DNA from 2 places in the Micromonospora sp. DT31 genome. Region 1 is predicted to be linked to the other one. Evidence: riboswitches for the same ligand, from Rfam matches in the RefSeq annotation. Region 1 holds a riboswitch; the other holds the start of a gene.
The links. A riboswitch is a leader RNA that binds a small molecule or an ion and turns the genes downstream of it on or off. The one in region 1 is predicted to bind cyclic di-AMP.
Positions count from the first base shown of each region.

Region 2: another riboswitch for cyclic di-AMP. It lies ahead of ACLQ2X_RS11205 (NlpC/P60 family protein); the one in region 1 lies ahead of ACLQ2X_RS27915 (C39 family peptidase).

Region 1 covers NZ_JBNCKZ010000037.1:18-7,636, forward strand. Annotated here, with positions in the region: gene ACLQ2X_RS27915 (C39 family peptidase) at 66-914, opposite strand; cyclic di-AMP (ydaO/yuaA leader) riboswitch at 1,112-1,252, opposite strand; gene ACLQ2X_RS27920 (hypothetical protein) at 1,563-2,318, opposite strand; gene ACLQ2X_RS27925 (hypothetical protein) at 2,442-2,813, opposite strand; gene ACLQ2X_RS27930 (acyltransferase family protein) at 2,883-4,055, opposite strand; gene ACLQ2X_RS27935 (polysaccharide pyruvyl transferase family protein) at 4,209-5,534, shown strand; gene ACLQ2X_RS27940 (alpha-ketoglutarate-dependent dioxygenase AlkB) at 5,602-6,210, shown strand; gene ACLQ2X_RS27945 (uracil-xanthine permease family protein) at 6,306-7,619, shown strand, end outside.
Region 2 covers NZ_JBNCKZ010000005.1:192,416-200,034, forward strand. Annotated here, with positions in the region: gene ACLQ2X_RS11200 (N-acetylmuramoyl-L-alanine amidase) at 1-1,212, opposite strand, end outside; cyclic di-AMP (ydaO/yuaA leader) riboswitch at 1,440-1,574, shown strand; gene ACLQ2X_RS11205 (NlpC/P60 family protein) at 1,588-2,622, shown strand; gene dcd (dCTP deaminase) at 2,697-3,275, opposite strand; gene ACLQ2X_RS11215 (pyridoxamine 5'-phosphate oxidase family protein) at 3,354-3,899, shown strand; gene ACLQ2X_RS11220 (zinc metalloprotease) at 3,969-4,952, opposite strand; tRNA gene ACLQ2X_RS11225 (tRNA-Gly) at 5,224-5,297, shown strand; partial or broken gene ACLQ2X_RS11230 (transposase) at 5,336-5,706, opposite strand; gene ACLQ2X_RS11235 (hypothetical protein) at 5,773-6,231, opposite strand; gene ACLQ2X_RS11240 (Type 1 glutamine amidotransferase-like domain-containing protein) at 6,694-7,347, shown strand; gene ACLQ2X_RS11245 (RNA polymerase sigma factor) at 7,527-7,619, shown strand, end outside.

The sequences.
Region 1 (7,619 bases):
TAAGACAAACGCGAAAGGCCGGCACCCCGAACCCCGGGGTGCCGGCCTTTCACTCGCTTGTCGGATCAGGCGGAGTAGCCACGGCTGGCGATCCAGTTCGCCAGGTCGATGGTGGTGACCCAGTACGACGGCAGCGACGGGTCGGCCGAGTCGACGATCCGCACGGTCCGGCCGTCGTTCTTGTAGCCGACCACGGCCACGTAGTGCCCACCCGGGAACGAGTGCCAGCCGCCGTTGAGGTCGACCACGTCACCGGCGACGTTCGCGACCACCGCCCGCCCCTTGGCGACGGCGCTCACCACGTCGGCCTGGAGCTGGTCCATCTGGGCCGGGGTGGCCGAGTCGCGGATCATCCGGGTCCGGTACGGGTCGCCCTTGACCTGCTGGTTGAGCACCCGGGTGGTGTCCTCGGCCGAGTTGGTGCCCATCTCGGTGGTGCCGAGCGCGGCCGCGAGGGTGTCCTGGCCGCGCTCGACGCCGGTGGCGCTGAGCGCGTTGCGCACCGCGGCCGGGCCGCAGTAGTAGTAGTTGATCTGTGCCTGGTAGTCGTAGTCGAGCATCCTGCTCGACGGCGGCTTCGGCGGCGCCGCCTTCGTGGTGGTGGTGTCCGGGTCCGCGGCGGCGCTCGCCGACGGCGACGTGCGGGGGGTGGGCGACGCGCTGGACGAGTCGCGGGGCGACGGGACGGCGACGCGCGCCTCGCCGCGGCTGGCCGCCTCGCCGACCCGGGCGTCGAGTCCGACCGTGGCCGTGCTCTCCTGCCGGGTTGGGGCGTCGTCGGTGACGGTGAGCGCCGTGCCGGCGCTGCCGGCCAGCACGAGCGCCGCCGCCGAGCCGGCGATGATCTGGTACGGACGTTCGGTCGTGATCCGTCGCAGCTGACGCTTCAGGTGGTGCTTCACGAAATCCTCCACGGGGGCGTGAGCGGCGCAGGCCGGCCCGGCACGCGGAAGGACTCACACGTGCTGGGGAGCCGGCGGGCCGAGGGATGGGTGCGCCCGCGTTGTGGGCGGGCCGGGGTGGTTACCGGGGGTGCGCGCCGGTCAGGCGCGCGCGGGACACTGCGGGGCCGTGGAGGCGGGGGATGGTCGAGGGATGGGCACGAGGCAGGGACTCCTTCCGTGGCCGCCGACCGGGTTAGCTGACGGATTCGGGCGGGAAGTACGCCCTACCGCGGGCCGTGGCTCGCGGATTCACCCCGATGGTGTGTGGGTTCCCGGTTCGTGCAAGCACGATTTGGCGGGTCAAGCGCGGCGACGCCTTCGGCGAACGGAAACCGCACCGGACGCGCCGACACTACCGGCGAGTAAGCGGGCCGCCAACCGCTGCGACCTGCGTAAACATCGGGCCTGACTACGGATTCGGAACAGCCGGTCACCGACTTCACTCAATGGGACAGGCGGTTTCGCAGGGCAGCGTCCGGCCGGAACCCGACGTCGCCGGGACGAAAACCCGCAGGTGCCGGGGTCGTACGAGGGCGTCGCGTGCCGACTGTCCGGTTCCGCGACGCGGGTGAGCCAAGTCACCCACTTTTCGTAACGATTCGGACCACGCGCCGGCTGTCAGCCGACGCGGGCCGGGCTCAAGCGGGTGCCACGTACCGCCGCCGGAGCCGGCACCCGGCTTGCCGGGGCGCTCGCGCCGGCCAACGCGGGGCGCAGCGCCAGGTCGGCCGCGTACGCCTCGACGGCCAGCGCGCGGGCGGCCTCGGCGGCCAGTTCCGCGTCCCGCCAGGCCAGCCGTTCCCGGTCGGCGGCGACCTCCCACCGGGACCGGCGGCCGTCCCGGACGGTCCGGGCCAGCACGACCTCCTGCTCGGCCGGGTGCCGGCGCGGGTCCCACCCGTTGCGGCGCGCCAGCGCGTCGGCGAGTTGACGGGCGGTCAGGTCGCCCCGCCAGTGCGCGCGCATGACGGCGTGGCGCAGCCAGCGTTCCCGGGCCGCGTACTCGGTCGGGGTCCGGGGGGTGCGCGGGGCCGGCAGCGCGCCGGCCCCGGCCAGGCGGCGCGCGGCGGTGTCCGCCTCGTCGTAGGCCGTCCAGGCCCGGTCCGCCTCGCTCCGCGCGGCCAGCCACTGCTCGCGGCGGCGGCGGAAGGTCTGGGCGGCCCCGGCGGCGGCCACCGCCACCTCCTCGGCGTACCGGACCAGGTCGGCCCGCTGGGTCGGATCCGGGTCGACGGTGGTCTCCGCCGCGCCCTCGCGTTCCGGGCGGGCGACCAGCACGGCCAGCAGGGCGAGGGCGAGCAGCAGCAGGGCGGACCAGATCGCGGCGGCCTCGGGGACCGCGGTGAGGAAGTGGTAGAGAGCGGTCTGCGACATGTCGGCACCTCACGGGAAGACGTGGCGGGGAACCCCGCTCGACCGTCCGACGCGGGACGCGGCGGGCGGGTGCGGGGTGGCGTTCGGTGGGTGCGGTGAACGGGCCGGCGGCCCGTGGACAGGTCAGCGGGTGGGCGGGGCCCGGGAACCGACCGACGCCGGGACCTGGCGGTCCGGAGTCGGACGTCTGTCGACCGGGTCGGCCGCCCGTGACGCCGGGGCCCCGGTGGCGCGGGCCGGCGGCTCGGCGGGGTGCGCGTACGCGGCGTGTGCCGCGGCCGACAGGTCGGTCGCCGCGCTCGGCGCCGACGCGGCGCTCGCGGCCCCGGGAGCCGGCACGACCGTCGGGGTGGCCGCAGGGGCGGCCATGGCGACGCCGGACGGCAGCGCGGCGGCGCCCAACGAACAGGCGACGACCACCGCGAGGCTGGCCAGCATCCGGGCGGTCCAGCGCGCCACCCACCAGGTGGGGCAGGTGAGCGCGATCGGAAGCACGGGTACAAATTACCGCCGATCCCACCAGGACGCACCGCCGCCGGGCGTGTCGCCGCGCCAGGTGACGGCTCAGTCGGGGCGGCCCCGGCCGGCGTACTCGACCCCGTCGGCGGGCGCGCGGGGGGCGGGCACCCGCGGCGCCGGCCCGGCGGCGGGCGCGTCCGCGCGGGCGCGGCGCGACGGGCCGAGCAGGCGCATCATCGGCAGTTCCACCCAGCGGTGCAGCGCGGCGGCGAGCGCCAGGGTGAGCAGCAGGAAGCCGAGTACCGCGAGCGGACCCCGCCAGCCGGGCAGCCCGGTCCCCCAGTCCCCGGTCAACCGCAGCACGGTCGTCATCACCAGCACGTGCACCAGGTAGAAGGCGAACGACACCTCGCCGAGCCAGATCATCGGACGCGACCGCCAGGGGGTGGACCGGCCGCGCACGTCGGCGTCCGCCGCGGCGGCGATGACCAGCAGGTACGCCACGGCGAGCAGGGCCGCCCAGAGCTCGGCCCGGATCCACAACGCGGCGACGACCCAGGTGCCGACGAAGATCCCGCCGGCCACGGTCAGGTTGGGTCCGCGCCAGCGACCCCGGCGCATCAGCTCGGCGGCGGCCACACCCATCCAGAACTCCAGCGACCGGGTCACCGGGAATATCTGCGTGAACCACCACCGCTGGTCCTCCGCCAGCAACTGCTGCCCCGGCCACAGGGCCAGGATCAGCAGCGGCGCGGCGACCAGCACAGCCCGCAGCACGCCCGTGCGGGCCCGGCGCAGCCACGGCACCACCAGCGGCAGGCACAGGTAGAAGGCCAGTTCGCAGGAGAGCGACCAGCTCACGTTGTTGACGCTGTAGAAGTAGCCGTCGAGCGGGATCCACGCCTGCACCAGGAACAGGTTGCCGATCGCGGCCCAGGGCAGCACCGGGTCGGCGAACCAGGCCGCCACCATCAGCGCCGCCAGGAACGTCACCACGTGGTTGGGGTAGATCTTGGCGAGCCGACGGCGCAGGAACCGGTGGGCCGCCTCACCGTCGCGGTAGGACCAGACCAGCACGAACCCGCTGAGGATGAAGAAGAACTCGACGCCGGACAGGCCGAGGCTGAACCCCTTGTCCATCACTGCCTTCAGGCCCGGCTCGGCCATGATCCCCATGGTCGCGGCGTGGAAGCAGAACACCAGCAGTGCGGCGATCCACCGTAATCCGGTCAACGACGGCAGATGCGGAGCACGGGTGACGGTTGGGGCGCTCGTCATCCCGGGGACCCTACCCGGTGGTAGCGCGCCCTCTGCCGCCGTGGCGTCGTCCGCGGTCGCCCAGCGACGGTGGATAAGATTCCGTTCCGGCACACGCGGGCGGCTGTCCGGCTCCCGCGGGCACGCCGTGCCCTATGGAAGGTGAGCAAGCGGATGCACCAGCGGATCCTGCTCCGCGCCCGCAAGGGCCCGTTCGACGTCCTGACGCCGGAGGAGACGTTCGCCGGCAACTGGATCGGCGACAACAGCGGCAACCTGGTCTTCAGCCACGCCGCGCACAAGCTGCTCGCCACCTCCACCGCCGAGATCACCGCGACCCGCTCCCCCGCCGACCCGCGTCTCGCCGACGAGATCAACGAACGGTACGACGTGTTCGTGGTGCCGCTGGCCAACGCCTTCCGGCGCAGCTTCCTGCACCGCCTCGCCCCGATGACCCGGCTGATCGAGCGGCTGAAGATCCCGGTGGTGGTGCTCGGCGTCGGCGTGCAGACCAACGTCGACGGCGACCGGGAGTACCTGCGCCCGATCGACGAGGCGGTCAGCGCGTTCTGCCGGGCCGTGCTCGACCGTTCGCACAGCATCGGGGTACGCGGCGAGGTGACCGAGAGCTACCTGCGCACCCTCGGCTTCTCGGCGGTGGAACAGATCGGCTGCCCGTCGATGTTCCTGCACGGCGACAACCTCCGGGTGGAGAAGGGCCGCCCGGAACTGACCCCGGACGCCCGGGTGGCGCTGACCATCTCCCCGTACGTCCGCTCGATGGCCTCGGTGGTCCGCCACCACCACGAGCGCTACCCGAACCTGTGCTACGTGCCGCAGGACCTGCGGACCCTCGGCACGCTGCTGTACGGCGACGCGCCCGAGCACCGGGGCCAGCGCAGCGACATTCCGCTGCACGCCTCGCACCCGCTGTTCGTCGAGGACAAGGTGCGGATGTTCGTCGACCCGTGGACCTGGCTGTCGCACCTGTCGGAGTTCGACTTCGCGTTCGGCACCCGCATCCACGGCACCATCACCGCGCTGATGGCCGGCACCCCCGGCTACCTGTTCGCCCACGACTCGCGCACCCTGGAACTGGCCCGCTACTTCGGCATCCCGCACCGGATCATGCGGGACGTGCCGACCGACGTGGACGCCGCCGACCTCTACGCCGAGGCCGACCTCAGCGCGCTCAACGACGGTCACAAGGCCCGCTTCGCGACCATCACCGCGTTCCTGGCCAAGCACGACCTCGGCACGTCCTTCGCCGACGGCGACAGCGCCGCGGCGTTCGACCGTCGGGTCAGCGAGACGGTCTTCCCGCCGGCCGTCCGTCCGGTCGGCGCCGCCCCGCGCGACGAGCTGCTCACCCGCATCGAGCGGCTGCGCGACGAGAACATCGCGCTCACCGAGACGATCGACGGGTTCCAGTCGCAGCGGCTGCGCGAGCGGCTCAAGAAGGCCGTCCCGGGCACGGTCCGCCGGATGCTGCGCCGCTGATCGTCGTACGCCTGTTCGACAGTCGGGTACGATCGGCGACGTGCCCGACGTCGCGTACCAGCCCTCGATGCTCGACCTGGCCGAGCAGGGTCCGACCCTGGGTCCGCTCGCCGGACGGTTGCGCCGGCACGAGCTGAGCCGGGGTGCGTGGGTCGACCACCTGCCCGGCTGGGTGCGGGGCTCCGACGAGGTGCTCGACACGCTGCGCGACGACGTGCCGTGGCGGGCCGAACGCCGCACCATGTACGACACCGAGGTCGACGTGCCCCGGCTGCTCTGCTGGTATGCCGCCGGCCGCCCACTGCCGCACCCGGTGCTCACCGCGGCCCGCGACGCGCTCACCGCGCACTACGCCCCCGAACTGGGCGAACCGTTCGTCACCGCCGGCATGTGCCTCTACCGCGACGGCCGCGACAGCGTCGCCTGGCACGGCGACACCCACGGCCGTTCCGCGCACACCGACACCCTGGTGGCGATCGTGTCCTTCGGCTCACCCCGCGCGCTGCTGCTGCGCCCTCGCGGTGGTGGCGACGGCCTGCGTTTCCCGCTGGGCCACGGCGACCTCGTGGTGATGGGCGGCTCCTGCCAGCGCACCTGGGAGCATGCGGTGCCGAAGACCGCCCGCCCGGTCGGTCCCCGGGTCAGCGTCCAGTTCCGCCCAGCCGGGGTGGCCTGAGGCCGGGCCGGCACCGTGGCCCCGCCCGACGCGTGCTAGAAACAACTCTCAGGGTCGACCACGCCCCCGGTCACGCACGACGCGAAGGGCGACCGATGACCCAGTCCCCCACCACCCGATGGTCCCCGTGGGCTCTGCACGGCGACGGCCGGACCGTACGCCCCGGCGACGTGGTCCAACCCGACGAACGGCTCTCCTGGCCGCGCACGATCGGCATCGGCGTGCAGCACGTGGTCGCCATGTTCGGCGCCACCTTCACCGTCCCGCTGATCACCGGCTTCCCGCCCGCCACCACCCTGTTCTTCTCCGGCCTCGGCACGCTGCTGTTCCTGCTGATCACCGGCAACCGGCTCCCGTCGTACCTGGGGTCGTCGTTCGCGTTCATCGCGCCGGTGCTGGCGTCGAAGACCGACGGCGGCATCGGCGCGGCCCTGGGCGGCATCGTCGTCGCCGGTGTCGCGCTCGCGGTGGTCGGCGTGGTGGTGCAACTGGCCGGCTCCCGCTGGATCGACGCGCTGATGCCGCCGGTGGTGACCGGCGCGATCGTCGCGCTGATCGGGCTCAACCTGGCCCCGGTGGCCTGGGACGGCGGCGGCGCCGGCACCGGCGTCAAGGCGCAGCCGGTGATCGCCGTGGTCACCCTGGCCGCGATCCTGCTCACCACCGTGCTGTTCCGCGGCTTCGTCGCCCGACTGTCCATCCTGGTCGGTGTGGTCGTCGGCTGGGTGCTCGCCGCGCTGACCGGCCAACTCGACCAGCAGGCCGTGACCGGGCTGCGACAGGCGGCCTGGGTGGGGTTGCCCGAGTTCCACACGCCGAGCTTCGACCTGCGCGCCGTCGTGCTGGTCATCCCGGTGATCCTCGTGCTGGTCGCGGAGAACGCCGGGCACGTCAAGGCGGTCGCGGCGATGACCGGCCGGAACCTGGACCGGGACATGGGTCGGGCGCTGTTCGGCGACGGCCTCGCCACCGTGCTCGCCGGGTCCGGGGGCGGCTCCGGCACCACCACGTACGCGGAGAACATCGGCGTGATGGCGGCCACCCGCGTCTATTCCACGGCCGCCTACTGGGTGGCCGGCGGCGCGGCCGTCCTGCTGGGACTCTGCCCGAAGTTCGGCGCGCTGATCCTCACCGTGCCGGCCGGGGTGCTCGGTGGCGCCACCACCGCCCTGTACGGCCTGATCGCCATCCTGGGCGCCCGGATCTGGATCGAGAACCGGGTCGACTTCCACGACCCGATCAACCTGTTCACCGCCGCCGTCGCGGTGATCATCGGCGCGGCCAACTACACGCTCACCGCCGGTGACCTGTCCTTCAACGGCATCGCCCTGGGCACCGCCGCCGCCCTGGTCATCTACCACGGGATGCGCCTGGTCGCCCGCCTGCGCGGCACCACCCCCGAGTCCCGC
Region 2 (7,619 bases), on a different contig from region 1:
GCCGATGATGTGCTGCCGGTTCATCGGGATGCCGAACTTCAGCGCCAGGTGGCGGACCAGCTTGGCGGAGGTGCGGTACATCGCCTCGGTGTACCAGGTGCCGTGCCCGGCGAAGCCCTCGTGCTCCAGGCCGATGGACTTGGCGTTGACGTACCAGTTGCCGGCGTGCCAGCCGACGTCCTTGGCCTTGATGTGCTGGGCGATGTAGCCGTCCACCGAGCGCAGCGTGTAGTGCCAGCCCAGGTAGTCGGCCCGCTTCACCAGGTCGACGCTCGGGCCGAAGTAGCCCTCGGTGTCGTGGATGACGATGTACTCGATCTTCTGCTGCTTCGGCCGGTTGGCGAGGTCGTGGTTGCCGTAGTCGCCCGGGTCCGCGCTGAGCTGCTCGTACGGCGCGGGGATCCATTCGCAGGCCAGCCGGACCGGGCACTCCAGTCCGTCGGGCCGTTCGGCGTTCCGCAGGCCGAGCCGGGCCAGTTTGGAGCGGTCCGGTTGGGCGACGGTGGCGGCGAGCGTGACCTTCTGCCCGTCGTCGGTGATCCGGGAGGCGCCCTGGCCGAGCTGGTCGTAGACCTCGTCGGCGAAGGCCGCCGCCCCGTCGGACGTGTCCGCGCCGGAGTAGCGGGCCACGGCGCCGTACCAGGCCGCCGGGTCGCTGCCGGCGCCGACCGGCCCGCCCAGCGTCTTCTGGTACGAGGCGAGCAGCGCCGCGCCGCCGCGGATGTTCGCGGCCGGGTCGGTGCGAAGCGTCCGCTCGTCGAGGCCGGTCAGCGTCGCTGCGGTGCCGAGTGTCTGCAGCGCCGCGCTCGGCAGCGGGGTCTCCCGCGGCGGCGCGGCGGCGGTGGCCGGGTCGAGGGTGAGCGGGCGGGAGTCGTCGCCGCGCGGGTCCTCGTCCTCGTCGACGTGGGCGCTGCCCGGCGTGGCGAGGATGTGCGCCGCGTCGGTCAGGTGCATCGGGCCGTATCCGCCGCTGGTGCTGGGCTGGCCGGGATGGGTGTCCCAGCGGGACTCCAGGTAGGAGACGCCGAGCAGGACGTTCTGCGGTACGCCGTACTCGGCCGCTGCGGCGGCGTACTGCTGCTGCCGGTCGCTCGTCGGTGCGGCCGGCTGCGGCGCGGCGCTCACCGGGGCGGTGGTCGCCAGCGCGGTGGCCGTGGCCACCGCGGCGGCGAGCAGTATCCGCCGGCCCGACGGCGGGGGTGAGAGGTGCATCGAACCTCCTGGACAGGGATGGGTGTCACTGCCCCTCAACCTCACTCCGCGTACCCCGTGACGGTCAATACCTTTCCAGCAGGTAATCTCCCTTGAAAGAAAACTTCACATCGCCCCTCCGGTTCGACACCGACCGTCACGGCGCTCCGAGTTGCGGATCGATCACGATCGTCCTTACTCTGGTCAAATGTCGGCCGCCAGTCTCACCGTCCATCCCGGTCGGTGACGGTCCGGCACCGCCGAGTCGCCCGCGGGCGAGCCGGGGACCCAGGTACCTGGGGTGAATCCGCAGCACTGCGGTAGGGCGACTCCCTTCCCGCCCGAACCCGTCAGCTAACTCGGTAGGCGGTACGGAAGAAGGAGCACGGACGCCCGGTGGCACACCATGCCCGGCGGCCAGCGTCCGACCGGTCGATCGACCGGTCCACGGCTGCGCCGCGTTCCCGCTGGTCCCGCTGCACCACCGCCCTCGCCGCACTGATCAGCACCGCCGTCGTCCTGACCGGCGGTGCCACGGCGGCCCATGCCGAACCCTCGGTCACCGAGATCGAGGCCCAGATCGACCGCGACTGGAACAAGCTCGAACCCGTCATCGAGCAGGTGAACGCCGTACGCGAGCAACTCGCGGCGCGGCGCAAGCAGGCCGACGCCCTCGGCCGGCAGATCGCCCCGCTCCAGGCCCGGGTGGACGCCGCGCTCGGGCAGGTCGGCGGGCTCGCCGCCGACGCCTACAAGGGCGACAACCTCTCCACCGTCAACGTGCTGCTGGGCAGCCGGTCCCCCGGTGACCTGGTCAACGGCCTGGAACTGCTCGACCGCTTCGCGCATCACCAGCGCGAGCAGGTGCGATCGGTCGCCGCGCTGCGCGACGAACTGGCGGCCAGGAAGAAGCCGCTGGACGAGATGATCGTCGGCCTGGCCCGCACCGAGGCCCAGCTCGCGGCGAAGAAGAAGCAGATCGACGCCGAGATCGCCCGGCTGCAGAAGTTGCGGCTGAAGGTCTACGGCAACGGGGGTGGCGGGCCGCTACGCCCGGCGCCCTGCCCGGCCGGCTACCCCGGCGGCGCGGCGGGCACGGCGGTCAAGTTCGCCTGCGCCCAGATCGGCAAGATCTACGTCTGGGGCGCGGCCGGTCCGGACCACTTCGACTGCTCCGGCCTGACCCTCGCGGCCTGGGGCAGGGCCGGCGTCTCGCTGCCGCACAACGCCCGCCAGCAGCACGGCGTGACGAAGCGGGTGAGCCGCGCCGAGCTGCGCGCCGGTGACCTGGTCTTCTACTACGGGGACCTGCACCACGTGGCGATGTACGTGGGCGAGGGCTGGGTGGTGCACGCCTCCCAGTCCGGCAAGCCGATCACCATGAAGCGCGTCGAGGACGGCCCCATCCACAGCTACGGCCGCCCCGGCTGAGGTGTGTAAGGAAGGGCCCCTTCTTAACGCCTCCGGTAGAGGAAGGGGCCCTTCTTGACAGGTGTGGGGCGCGATCAGCGCGTCGGCCAGGTGCGCCAGCTCTGCCACGACCGGCTCGGCGTCGGGCCGCGCTGCCCCTGGTAGCGCGAGCCGTAGACGGCCGAACCGTACGGGTGCTCGGCCGGCGAGGACAGCCGGAAGATGCACAACTGGCCGATCTTCATCCCCGGTCGGAGCGTGATCGGCAGGTTCGCCACGTTCGACAGTTCCAGCGTGACGTGTCCGGAGAAGCCGGGGTCGATGAAGCCCGCGGTCGAGTGGGTGAGCAGGCCCAGCCGGCCCAGGCTCGACTTGCCCTCCAGTCGCCCGGCGAGCTGGTCGCCGAGCGAGATCACCTCAAGCGTGGAGGCGAGCACGAACTCGCCCGGGTGCAGCACGAACGCCTGGCCCTCGGGCACCTCCACCATCGACGTCAGGTCGTCCTGCTGGATCGACGGGTCGATGTGTGTGTAGAGGTGGTTGTTGAAGACCCGGAACAGCCGGTCCAGGCGTACGTCGATGCTCGACGGCTGCACCAGCGTCGGCTCGAAGGGCTCCAGCGCGAGCGTGCCGGCCTTGATCTCGGAGACCAGGTCGCGGTCGGAGAGCAGCATCGGAACACCATAGCGACCGGTATGGGTGACCTGCGTGTCGCACTACATCTTCGTACACGTGTTCGATAGGATGTCCGCATGGCTTCCTGGTCCGAATTCGCCGTCGACGAGCCTCGACTCGCCGACGAGATCCGCCTCCTGATGCAGCAGTACGGGCCGGGCTTCGGCTATCTCGCCACGGTCCGCGCCGACGGAGCCCCCCGGGTGCATCCGGTCTCCCCGGTGATCACCGACGACGGGCTCTGGTGCTTCGTCATCGACTCGCCGAAGCGCCGAGACCTCGAACGCGACGGCCGCTACGCCCTGCACTCCTTCCCCCCGGAGGACAGCGACGACGAGGCCTACGTGGCGGGCCGGGCCCGGCCGGTGACCGACCCGGCCACCGTGGCGAAGCTGGCCCGGATCAGCCGGGCGGCACCGCACGGCGACTGGCGGCTGTTCGAGTTCACCGTCGAGGCGGCCATGTTGACCCGCCGCGACCCGGTGGCCCAGCCCGGCGCGGGTCGGCCGCAGGTCCGCGTCTGGCTCGACCCGCGCGGAGCGGCGCCGGCCCGCCGGGACTCGCTCGTCGGGGAGGGCCGGCGCGGCCGGCACGGCTTCGACACCCGTCGCCCGGCCGCCTGACCCGGGCCCCCACGAGCGGTGCCGGCCCCGTCCGAGGACAGGGCCGGCACCGGTACGCGGTGACGGCGGTCAGGCCGCGCGGTAGGTGTTCCACGCGGTCAGCATCCGGCTCGCCTGGCCGGTGGTGAACTGGTTCATGCAGGTGTCGTACGTGTAGTCCATGAAGTTGTTGATCGGGTCCTTGCCGCTGGTGGAGCAGGTGTCCCGGCCGGTCGGGCACTGGTATGCCGGGGAGGCCTCGGCGGGGGTGTCGGAGACGCTGTCGCCTGAGCCGGAGCAGCCGCCCTGGAAGGTGTGGTAGAGGTTCAGCCAGTGGCCGACCTCGTGGGTGCCGGTGTCACCCTGGTTGTAGTTGGCCGCCGTGCCGCCCGGCAGCGACTCGGCGAGGACGACCACGCCGTCCATCTTGTCCAGCGTCCGCTTCGGGAAGGTCGCCCAGCCCAGCAGGCCGTCGCTCAGCTCGCCCAGGTAGATGTTCAGCGTGTTCTTGCCGCCCTGCCGCAGCGAGGTCTTCATCGAGCGCTCGGCGGAGGAGCCCTGCACGATCGGGTACCACGACGTGTTCGTCACCCGGTTGATCTTCGAGAGTTGGAACGCGAAGGCGGTGGCGGCGCCGCCGGTCGAGCCCGCGTACGACTGGTTGAGCACGCTGATCTGCTGGGTGATCAGCGAGTCCGGGATGTTGCCGCCGGCCCGGGTGCTGTTCTCCTGGATGACGTGCACGACGACCGGAATGGTCACCGTGGCGAGCGGGGCGACCGCCTCGGTCCGGAAGGCGGCCCGCTCGCGCTGCGCGGCGGCGAAGTCGGCCTCACGCTCGCGTACCTGCTTGGCGGTCAGCTCGTTCGGGTCGTGCTTGGCCTTGCCACCCTTGGCGACTCGGGCGGCGGTGTGGGCATCGGCCGGCTCGGCGCAGGCGGCACCGGTCGGGGCGGCCGAGAAGGCCGAGGCAGCGGGGACGACGCCGACGGCGGCGGTGCTGAGCAGCAGCGCGAGGGTCGACGTCGCGACACCGGCGGTACGCCGGGTCAGCAGGTTGGGACGGAGTCCCATGGGCCCACCTCTTTCTGACGGCGTGGCAGGGGGGTGTGTCACGCCGGTGCGGAAACGTGGGGCAGACGTTACAACCCATCGATGCATTTGAGAACGGCCGAATGTTGCCGGGAGGCAACATCCCTTGCTCAGCCGTGTTGCGGACTCTTGATCAACTCAATCTCGGTGAGGTGGTGCGGTCCGACACCCTCCGCGACCGCCACCGCGCCAACGTGGCGAGGGGGCACCTGGGTGCAGGGCGAGAAGGCGGTCAGGTAGAGTGGGGCCGCCTGCGGGTGTAGTTCAATGGCAGAACATCAGCTTCCCAAGCTGACAGTGCGGGTTCGATTCCCGTCACCCGCTCCACGCGAAAGGCCCTGGCCAGGACGACAGTCCCAGCCAGGGCCTTCGATCTTCTGGTCGATGCCGGAGGTGCGGTAGACGATGTTGTCGTTGCGGTTGCCGGGCTGCGGTTCACCCAGGGCCACGACGAGACGGGTGTGGGCGTCGATGGCGACGTGCAGGTTCGTCGAGTAGCGGTAGTTCTTGCTCGGTGCCGCGAGGTGGTGGTCGCGGGTCGGGACCAGGGTGCCGTCGACGATGGCGATCTGGTCAACCCGACGCCGGCGTACCGGAGGCAGGGCCAGCAGCGGCCCGAGGGTGTCGACGACTGCCGCCCCGGCCGCCCGTACGCGATCGCGTCAGCGCCGCGTTCAGCGACCAGCCGGACCAGCAGGCGGAACTGGACGGGCTGCAACCCGGTGAACGGGAAGATCTACTCCTGGCGGGCCGCCGGAATCACCTGCACCCCGGCACGATCCACCATGGACGGCCGACGGAACTACGAGACGTCCCTTAGACCGATACCAGGCCAAGGCGCGTGATCGGTCGCCGTGTGCCGGTTGTCGCGGCAGCGCAGCCAGCCCGCAACGACCACGGCGGGCAAGGCGAGGAACATGCCGACCAGATGGGAAGCCACTGCCCATGAGTCGAGGCCGGACCCGTCCATCCCCTCGTGGTCGATGAACAATGCCAAGCCGCCACACGGGGCTAACAGCACTGCCATCACGGCGGCACCCACCCATAGCAGAGCCGTCGAACGACGGATAGCAGCCGTCATCAAAACGACGCTCACCGCGATCGGCACGCCCAACAACACGCCCGCCCGACTCCAGTCGATCCCCTGCGGGCCGTCGGTCGCGAGACGAAGCTCGGCGTCAACCAAGGCCCAACTCCAACCAGCCGCGATGTTGGACAAGCTGAGAAACGCACCCGCCCACAGGAACGACACAGCCCGCACGGCGGCAGCGTAGTCGCCGCGTCAACTCACGGTCGACACTGCCAGCTTCCGCTCGGCGACTTGGCGGTGTGGCCAGACAGCGAAGGCCGTTCCGTCCGACCCCACGCCGACCGCCTCGGGCTCGGACTGCTGTCTCGATCGCGTCGGTCGTGCTCTTCACAGGTCGCCCGGAAAGGGTCAGCCCTCGACCGGGTCGAGAGTCAAGAACTACCCGCCTCGGGTCCTGGCCGAAGGGGCAGGCGGGGCTATCCGAGGGAAAACCTGGATGGTGTACGGCGGAGCGTCGCGACTGGTCCTGTGGGATGCCATCAGTCAGGTGACCGGTGAGAGGGCGGTGGAGGAAATCGCCGAAGCAGTGCCCAGCTGCGATCAGTTTGGTCATCGGGTCCGGTCTTTACCCCCGTGCACACCATCCCCGACTTTCGGGGAGAGCGTCATGACCGCTACGTACAGGAGGCAAGCATGAAGCTTCTGCTCACGTCCGCAGGCGTTCAGAACCCGAGCATCCGCGATGCGCTTGTCGACCTGTTGGGCAAGCCGATCGCCGACTCCAGTGCCCTCTGCATCCCTACCGCGGTCCACCCCATGGGCGGGCCGGCCTCGGCCTGGCGCTTCATCACCGGTGAGACGCCGCTACCCATGTCCGGCCTGGGTTGGAAGTCGCTTGGCGTCCTCGAACTGACAGCGCTGCCCAGCGTCGGCGAGGAGCGGTGGGTCCCGTGGGTCCGGGAGGCTGACGTCATGCTGGTGGCCGGCGGCGATGCGACGTACCTGTGCCACTGGATGCGGCAGTCCGGCTTGGCGGACCTCCTGCCGTCGCTGCGGGACACCGTCTGGGTGGGGTTGAGTGCCGGGAGCATGGTGCTGACACCCCGGATCGGTGCGGACTTCGTCGAGTGGCAGTCTGCCCCCGACGACCGCACGCTGGGGGTCGTCGACTTCTCGATCTTCCCGCACCTGGGCCTCGAGCCGGACAACACCATGGCTGATGCCGAGAGGTGGGCGGCCGAGATCGCGAGTCCGGCGTACGCGATCGACGACCAGACGGCCATCAAGGTGACCGACGGCAGCGTCGAGGTCGTCTCCGAAGGGCACTGGAAGCTGTTCTCCGCGTAGCCGCGGGCCAACGACGAAAGGCGGTTGGCGGCGCGCACAACCCGGTACCGAACGTCCCGTGGCCGGAAACCGAGTACTACTGACCCGGCGACGTAGCCAGCTTCGGGGCAGTCCGCACCTGGCTGGTCAGCACGATTCTCCAGCCGCAACAGGTTCGTTCCCGCCGGCGATAGTGGGGTGTGACGAGCCAGATGCAACCGTCTGACCAGGATCTGTGGTCGGCTATCGCGGTCGGTGACGAGATCGCTTTCGGTCGGCTCTTCGACCGGTAC